4 regions of the Mesobacillus sp. QJM3NY_10 genome follow, and region 2 is predicted to be linked to each of the others. Evidence: predicted binding sites of a transcription regulator. Region 2 holds the regulator's gene; each other region holds the start of a gene.
The links. The regulator Rex, encoded in region 2, represses fermentation and respiration genes when NADH is low (regulators of the CRP and FNR family bind a similar motif). The targets are predictions, from matches to a motif close to TTGTGAAATATTTCACAA.
Positions count from the first base shown of each region.

Region 1: a site for Rex is predicted at 933-950, ahead of qoxA (cytochrome aa3 quinol oxidase subunit II). Genes of this name have one in related genera too.
Region 3: a site for Rex is predicted at 784-801, ahead of AC0VX7_RS14470 (formate/nitrite transporter family protein). Genes of this name have one in related genera too.
Region 4: a site for Rex is predicted at 999-1,016, ahead of AC0VX7_RS04505 (cytochrome ubiquinol oxidase subunit I). Genes of this name have one in related genera too.

Region 1 covers NZ_CM149675.1:2,404,671-2,406,875, reverse strand. Annotated here, with positions in the region: gene AC0VX7_RS12165 (oxidoreductase) at 1-416, opposite strand, end outside; gene AC0VX7_RS12160 (hypothetical protein) at 548-712, shown strand; gene qoxA (cytochrome aa3 quinol oxidase subunit II) at 1,000-2,025, shown strand; gene qoxB (cytochrome aa3 quinol oxidase subunit I) at 2,015-2,205, shown strand, end outside.
Region 2 covers NZ_CM149675.1:254,832-257,036, reverse strand. Annotated here, with positions in the region: gene AC0VX7_RS01425 (CPBP family intramembrane glutamic endopeptidase) at 1-389, shown strand, start outside; gene AC0VX7_RS01420 (YdiK family protein) at 393-593, shown strand; gene AC0VX7_RS01415 (redox-sensing transcriptional repressor Rex) at 617-1,282, opposite strand; gene moaC (cyclic pyranopterin monophosphate synthase MoaC) at 1,311-1,805, opposite strand; gene AC0VX7_RS01405 (ABC-F family ATP-binding cassette domain-containing protein) at 1,984-2,205, shown strand, end outside.
Region 3 covers NZ_CM149675.1:2,875,276-2,877,480, reverse strand. Annotated here, with positions in the region: gene AC0VX7_RS14475 (endonuclease MutS2) at 1-516, shown strand, start outside; gene AC0VX7_RS14470 (formate/nitrite transporter family protein) at 818-1,654, shown strand; gene AC0VX7_RS14465 (XapX domain-containing protein) at 2,009-2,179, opposite strand.
Region 4 covers NZ_CM149675.1:889,745-891,949, forward strand. Annotated here, with positions in the region: gene AC0VX7_RS04495 (hypothetical protein) at 1-79, opposite strand, end outside; gene AC0VX7_RS04500 (peroxiredoxin) at 196-807, shown strand; gene AC0VX7_RS04505 (cytochrome ubiquinol oxidase subunit I) at 1,041-2,205, shown strand, end outside.

The sequences.
Region 1 (2,205 bases), 2.1 Mb from region 2:
GGCAGCAAGAGGCCTGTCAACGCAAAGTGGCCGAGGTGATTGCTTCCGAATTGAAGCTCGAATCCATCCTTCGTCTTGCCATATGGAGGGATCATGACTCCAGCGTTATTGATCAGTATATCAAGAGAGCTGTATTTTTCTATAAAAGCTGAAGTGAAATTGCGGACACTTGCGAGGTCTGCTAAATCCAGCTTCATTATTTCTACTGATGCTTCATGATTTCCTTGCACAATTGAGTCAACAGCAACCTTGCCCTTTTCCTCATTTCTCACTGCGAGTATGACATGTGCACCCTTTCCTGAGAGTTTCTTTGCCGCCTCATAGCCGATCCCGCTATTGGCTCCAGTGATAATAACTGTCTTGCCTGATAAGTTCTCCTTTAACATAAATACACCCCATTTAGTATGTAAATCGATTTCTCTAATAATATTGGAATATGAATTTTCTCTTCAATTATCTTATCACAATTGGTCTTATTAACCATTGAAATTATATTGAATATAATCCATACTAAACACATAGGAATTATTGGAGGGGTGTTGTTGAAATGAATCTTTCTGTTGAAAAATGCCCACGTTGTAAAGCAGCGCTGGAAGTAAAAGAAAATCCTTCATGCAAGGCGATTGTAATAAAGACTTGTCCGGCTGGCCACTATGAAAAAGAATTTCATCCAGCATTGGAAACATATATAGAAAGAATGAAAGTATCATAATCTTACGAAGCAGGGCCTCAATTTGAGGGCCCTGCTTTTTCGTCAATAGTTTATATTTTTAATTCACTAAGATGACAATTTTTGTTTTCATAATTTGTTCACATTTGTCTTCAAAACCGTAACAATTTCCATGTTAGAATAATTACAAATAAAACAGTGTGATATTTATCACACCTTTTGCCACAACTTACCGTTCATTTAAGGGTTACTTTCGACAAGTTTGTGAACAAATGAACATAAGTTTGTGATAAAATGAACAAGGTTGATATTTGAAAGGAGCTGCAGTGATGAAGAAATCAAAACTATTTTTGGTCTCCCTCACCTCGATCATGGCTGTGCTGTTGCTTAGCGGCTGTGAAAACAATATGGTGGTATTCAATCCAGAGGGGCCAATAGCAAGACAAATTCTTGAGTTAATCAACTTTTCGATTGCTCTGATGTTACTTGTTACAGTGGTTGTGTTCGGGCTATTCGGATTCATCGTCTGGAAGTACCGTGAGCGCAAAGACAATTTGGATTACGAACCACCTGAAGAACACGGCAGCACTGTGCTGGAAATAATTTGGACAGTGATTCCGATTTTGATTATCGTTGCTTTGACGATTCCTACAGTCAAAACAATTTACGCTATAGATGAAATCCCGAAAGGTTATGAGAATAAAGAACCTCTGATCATTAACGTTACATCTGCTGACTGGAAATGGATATTCAGTTATCCGGAGCAAGGAATCGAAACAGTCAACTATGTGAATATTCCTGAAGACCGTCCGATTGACTTCAGACTGACCTCAGCAGGCACGATGCAAAGCTTCTGGATCCCTGCTTTGGCGGGCCAAAAGTACACGATGGCGAAAGCTGAAACCCAGCTTTACCTGGTTGCAGATAATCCAGGGTCATATGTAGGCAAGAACACGAACTTTAACGGCCAGGGTTATGCGGGCATGGAGTTTGAAGTGCTTTCCCAGACACAAAAAGATTTTAATCAATGGATTAAAGATGTAAAGGAAACTGCTCCAAAAATGACTTTGGAGGAATATGAGAAGATGCTTGAGCCTTCCCACCTTGGACGCAAGACATTCTCAAACACACACCTTGAATGGGTTGACCACTCTGATCCACATTCAAAGAACTACACAAATCCAGAAATGTACGATAGAGGACATGGCTGGCCAGGAAAGATCTTTGAGGACAAGGACAATTACAAAAATAAAGATGGAAACAATGAGAGTTCTAATCATGAAAACAATGAAGATATGAACCATAAAGAATCTGAAACTGAAGATTCACACGGGGGTGACCACAGTGGGCATTAAATGGGATGAATTTTTCGTAACAGGTGATCCATTAATATTCGCATCACAAATCGGGATTGCCCTGACATTAGTTGGTGCATTAGCCGGTCTCACCTATTTTAAAAAATGGAATTACCTTTGGAGTGAGTGGTTCACAACGGTTGACCACAAGAAGATCGGGATTATGTATATCCTGCTTGG
Region 2 (2,205 bases):
AGAATACACAGGAAATCATTAAATTGATTGAAATGTTCCCAGTTATCATTTTGGTTAGCTCGATTATCGGCCCTATATTAGAAGAAATCGTCTTCCGTAAAATCATTTTCGGCAGCCTGCATAAGAAAATGAATTTCTTCTTTTCCGCACTAATCAGCTCTGTCATTTTTGCGCTTGCCCATATGGAGCCGGAGCACGTGATCCTATACTCAGCGATGGGCTTCACCTTTGCCTTCCTTTATGTAAAAACAAAGCGGATCATCGTGCCAATCATTGCCCACGTTACAATGAATACAATGGTTGTCCTGCTTCAATCCGTATTTAGGGAAGACATTGAGAGAATGATAAAAGAAGCAGAGAAAATACAAAGCTTTATTGGGGGATTTTAAGTTATGAAGCAATCGCCTTTATTTTCAGGCATTGTCTACATCTTGTTAGGCAGCTTATTCACCTATTTCGCCATCCAGAATGTAAACGAGACAGGCTGGGGATTCTTTAGCTATTTGCTTGTAGCTCTTGCCACGTTCGACTTCGGGTCCGGCATCAGGATGATTATGTTCCATTTCAAACTGAAGAATGTACAGAAAAAATAGCTCCTTCATGAAGGAGCTATTTTTTATTCGACTGATTCAGTTGTTTCAGTATCTGTTGGATAATGTTTTAAGAAATAAATCAATGACTGCAGCTCAACCGCCAAATCAATGTGATGGATCCTGATCGACGGCGGCACATTCAGCCTCGCCGGCGTGAAGTTCAGGATTCCCTTGATATTCGCCTGTACCAATCGGTCTGTGATCGGCTGTGCTACGGCTGAAGGAACCGTCAGGATAGCTACCTGGATCCCTTCCTCGACGACAACCTTGTCAAGATCATCCATGTGATATATTGAGACTTCGCCGATTTTCGTGCCGACCTTTCCTGCGTCAACATCGAAAGCTATCTTGATTTTCGTATTATTATTCTTTGAAAAATTGTAGTTCATTAATGCTGTTCCCAGGTTTCCGACACCGATCAGGGCAACTTTCGTCAGCTCATCCTGGTCCAATGTCTTACGGAAAAAGGTTAGCAGGTAATTCACATTATAGCCATATCCCTTTTTACCTAAAGCCCCAAAGTAGGAAAAATCTCTTCGGATTGTTGCTGAATCCACCTTTACCGCTTCACTTAATTCCGCGGATGACACCCTTTGCTTCCCTGAAGAATGCAAGTTCAATAAGAACCGGTAATACAGTGGCAAACGTTTTGCGGTTGCCTGCGGAATCTTCATAGCATCATTCGTCATTCTCCATCCTCCACCCTGTCCGTTATTTCTATCTCAACTTTTCTTCTCTCTTGAAATCACCGTTTTTACCGCCGGTTTTTTCGACCAGATATGTCTTGCCAATCACCATGCCCTTATCAACGGCCTTGCACATATCATAAACAGTCAGCGCACATGCTGAAGCTGCTGTTAACGCTTCCATTTCCACACCTGTATTCCCTTTTGTTTTTACAGCTGCGGCGATATTTAAAATATAGTCATTACCATTTTGCTCCCAATCGAACGAAAGGTCAATGCCTGTCAAAGGAATTGGGTGGCACATCGGGATGATTTCGGATGTCTTTTTTGCCGCCATGATGCCTGCTACCTGCGCGACAGCCAGTACATCCCCTTTTTTCATCTTATTTTCAGTGATTCTACTATATATATCTTCGTTCACGGTTATGCTTGAATGGGCGACTGCCGTACGGACCGTCTCCGGCTTTTCACTGACATCGACCATCTTCGCTCTTCCCTCTTCATTAAAATGCGTAAATTCTGCCATGTTAAAGCTCCTTTCTACCAAATAATACACTATTTTATAAAACTTGTGTGTGAACTTTGTTTCAGTGTTCACAATACACAGGGAATTTTTTACACCTTACCACCTATAGCAGTTCGCACATATTGCCGTGCCTATATTATTGGGTTACACTATCTCTAAGGCAATAGAGGTGAAAATAATGATTTTATTACAGGTGAATCAGCTATCAAAATATTTTGCTGCTGATCTTATTTTATCGAATATAAAGTTTGAAATACAGACCAATGACCGAGTAGCGCTTGTCGGCCGGAACGGGGCAGGAAAATCGACCCTGCTGAAAATCCTCGCCGGGTACGAATCTCATGACGGCGGCGAGATCATTCGCCCAAAAGGGACGATGATCGGCTATCTCGCGCAAAAT
Region 3 (2,205 bases), 2.2 Mb from region 2:
CCCACTTACCGTCTGCGGATTGGAAAGGGCGGGGAAAGCCAGGCTTTTGCCATTGCGCTGAAACTTGGCATCCATCCGAAGTTGATTGAACGGGCCCATAATATAACCTACAAATCTGAGAATGATTACACTGCCTTATTTGCGAATGATCCTGCGGAGCTGAAAGCAAGAGAGCAGCAAATCATAGCAAACAAACACAAAAGAAAGAAGTCTTCTACAGTTGCGAAGCAGCCGGTAAAACGATTTGAAATGGGTGATAGTGTACATGTGCTAAGCTCAGGTGAGCTAGGGGTGATTTTTAAAGGCCCTGACAGTCAGGGTAATTATCTCGTCCAGGTCAGGGATCGTAAAATTGACGTCAATTATAAACGTTTGAAGCTGAATCTGCCTGCGTCAGAACTTTATCCAGAAGACTATGATTTCAGTATTATTTTTGAATCTAAAGAGCACCGAAAGCTGTTGAACCAGATGAGTAAAAAACATATTGAAGAGCGTGTTATAAGGGATGATACTTGATCCTATTTTGTTTTTGATATTGTAATTTTTGCAAGGAGAGCCTTATTGAAAAGGGCTCTTTTTTTCGTAATAACGATTGTTTATATTGCAACATTATTGGTAGCATCTAAAGGATTTCCCCTATATGTCTTTATGATTAGAATTCCGGTTTTATTAGAAACGCTATATATAAGGGATGAAAACGCTTCGAAAATAGACATAAACAGTTCATCGTGTTTACTATTAACAAACCCGGATTTCAGGTTTAAGATTAATCTAACAGTAAAAATGTGACTTTATTCACAAATAGAGGAGTCTTAAAATGAGTGAACAGCCAATGGAAGTAGCGATCGCCACAGCTTTAAAAAAGAAAAAGTATCTCAGGGAGTCCAAAGCAAAGTACCTGCTGCGGGCAGCGCTTGCTGGTGTTTATATCGGCTTTGGCATCATGGTCTCATACCGGCTGGGAGAATATTTCTATGATACTCATTCAGCAGCGACACCTATCGTTAGCTCGATCTTTTTCGGCTTGGCTCTTGTCCTGATTTTGTACGGGGGAGGAGAATTATTCACAAGCAACACAATGATGATGACAATCAGTTCATTAAAAAAAGCAACGACGTGGAAGGATACCATTGAAAATTGGATAGCGTGTTATTCCGGAAATTTGTTGGGAGCAGTATTCTTTGGACTACTTATTATGATGTCGGGCATTTTTATATCGCCAGAAAAATCGCAATACATGATGGAAACGGTGAGCATGAAGATGAACACACCTGCTTCTCAATTGTTCTTTCGTGCAATCCTGTGCAATTGGCTTGTGTGTCTTGCTGTATGGGTACCGTTTAATGTAAAAGGAGATGGAGCAAAAATAGGAGTCATGATGCTTTTGGTTTTTGCTTTTGTAGTGTCAGGATTCGAGCATAGTGTTGCGAACATGGTCCTCTTTTCAATTGCACTCTTTGTTCCCCATCCTGAAACTGTCAGCATTGCTGGAAGTATATTCAATCTAGTGCCTGTAACATTGGGAAATATAATAGGCGGAGGCTTTTTTGTGGGCACTCTATATGTCTACCTGAATGCCAAAGGGGTAGTTGGCGAAAAGAACAAAACGACAGCCCATTCAGTGTATGGACAAAATGCACTTAAGCGACTGTAAGCAAGAACAAAAAGCGCAAGCGCCTTGTTCAGCCCCGACAAGCGCTGGAGGGCCGACCAGTGAAGTCGTTCTTTGACTTCATTGGGCGGACCGAAGCGGCTCGAGGGGCTAGGCGCTGGAGCTAGATTAAAAAATTCTCCATGTATTTATCCACAACTAAATAATTTTTATAATTTCCTAAACGAAAAATAATCCACGGAGGAATCCGTGGATTTTTAGTTATCGCTATATTCGCATTGATTCTTCTAATAATGCAGCTCAAATTTAAAGATGATGGGCTCTGTTCGAGTGGGAGTAGGCTTTTATTACGTCATTTAAAGCTTACGAAAAGAGCCTATGCATATCTTCCTCCTGTCACCCTTTAAAGGAATTCAAGATCCATTCCCCGACAACACCACCTAAATAAACTCCTACAATTCCAAGGACACCTGCTAGTACAGGAGGTGCAGGAAGAGGAAGCTTCAGGAATTTAAATAGGATTCCTACGACTAAACCAGCAACTAAGCTTAAGATGATTTCTTTCATGTTTTCACCGCCTCTTATGGCAAGAT
Region 4 (2,205 bases), 630 kb from region 2:
GCTTTGCTTTCAGTGCACCTGAAGGCAGGTCGCCAGGATGGCCTTTTTTCTTGTGGTTGAATTCTTTGCCTCTGCTCATTCATGAACCCTCCTTTCTTGTCCGTTGTAGTTTTTCCTGTTGGGACCTGAAATATAAAAAATCTGTTGCATATGATTGTATAGATACAAATTTTTATGAGAGAAAGGGCGGCTTAAATGAACGAAAAATTGTACGCTCAAGATTTGGTTGAGTGCCCGACTGTTTTTTGCGCGAACCGTGATGACCAGGCTCCGCTTTTTACAGCAGATGCGTTAATTAATGGTGACATAAAGAAGATTAACCTCGAGGATTATCGGGGGAAGTGGGTCATTTTATTTTTCTACCCAAGTGATTTCACCTTTGTCTGACCGACAGAACTGGCGGCGGTCGCCGCTGTTTACCCTTATATCCAGTCGCTGGGTGCTGAATTGCTGGCCATCAGCACAGATAGTGTTTATTCGCACAAGGTGTTTAAGGAAACTTCTCCGTCATTGAAGAATGTTACGTATCCAATGGTAAGTGACAGGACACAAGTCATCAGCCGTGCTTACCGTGTTCTAGATGAAACGACCGGAGCCTGCTTCAGGACATCGGTTTTCATCGATCCAGAGGGCATTATCAGGGCAAAGCTTACCTATCCAGGGAATGTCGGCCGCAATCTTCCTGAGCACGTAAGGATGCTGCAGGCTTTCGAATATGCCAAGCAAACGGGCAAAGGTGTGCCGGCGAACTGGGTGCCCGGCCAGCAAGGAGTCAGTACAGACCCATCCAATATAGGGAATATTTAATCCAGCAGGCTCTGTTAAACAGGGCCTGTTTTTTATGTCCAGCTCCAGCGCTCGTCTTGGCTGACCAAGTCGCTAACGCTTTTCTTATTTGTCTGTGACCAGCATCACACTCAAAGGATAAAATTGTCACAAATTCTCTACAAAAATCTTCGATATCACTCACAAAGTTTTTTTAAAATAGAATTAAGATTATGTTAAAAATTTCACAAACTAAAAATTAGGAGGAACCAATGATGGAAGAGGTCCTGATATTAAGTCGGATCCAGTTTGCTGTTACGGTGTTTTATCATTTCTTATTTGTTCCATTAACGATTGGTTTAGTCATTCTCGTGGCCATCATGGAGACAAAGTATGCGCGCACCCTGGACCAGACGTATAAAAGGATGGCGGATTATTGGGGAAAACTGTTCGCCATCAACTTTGTGCTTGGCGTGATTACCGGGATTACGATGGAATTCCAATTTGGCACGAACTGGTCCGAATACTCAAAGTATATGGGAGATATTTTCGGATCGCCGCTTGCGATAGAAGCACTGGTCGCTTTTTTTCTTGAATCGACCTTTATGGGCATCTGGTTGTTTGGCAAGGATAAGTTTTCACCGAAGCTGCGGGCGATTTCGATTTGGATGGTGGCCCTTGGCACGAATATTTCGGCGCTCTGGATTATCACAGCGAATGGTTTCATGCAAAATCCAGTCGGTTATGTCCTAAACAATGGCCGTGTCGAGTTGGAAAGCTTTTCAGAGCTTGTCACCAATCCTTATGCCTGGTATATGTTCGTACATACAGTTGTGAGTGCTTATATTGTCGGAGCATTCTTCATGATGGCGATCAGTGCTTATCATCTGCTTAGGAAAAATGAAACTGCATTTTATAAAAAGTCATTTAAGTACGGTCTCGCCATGGCGCTATTTTCGGCAACGTTGACGCCATTCATCGGCCACCAGTCAGGTGTGTTCGCAGCGAAAATGCAGCCGGCAAAAGGCGCAGCGATGGAGGCGGTCTGGGAAACACAAAAGGACATGCCATTCCATCTGATCCAGATTCCCGACCAGGAAAACGAGCGTAATGCTTTTGAGGCCATCAGCATACCGAAACTGGGCAGCTTTTTCTATACAAACTCTTTTGATGGCGAAGTCACTGGATTGAAGGATATTCCTAAGGATGAACGTCCGAATGTGGAACTGGTCTTTTACGCCTTCAGGGTCATGGTGGCACTCGGAGTCTTTTTTCTGGCTGTTTCCTGGTACGGCTTGTACCTTTACCGGAAAAATAAGCTGGAGAACTCACCTCGGTACTTGAAGCTGGTTCTTTATTCGGTGCTGCTTCCTTACCTGGCGATCAATGCCGGCTGGATGGTAGCCGAAGCAGGAAGGCAGCCGTGGGTTGTGTATGGTT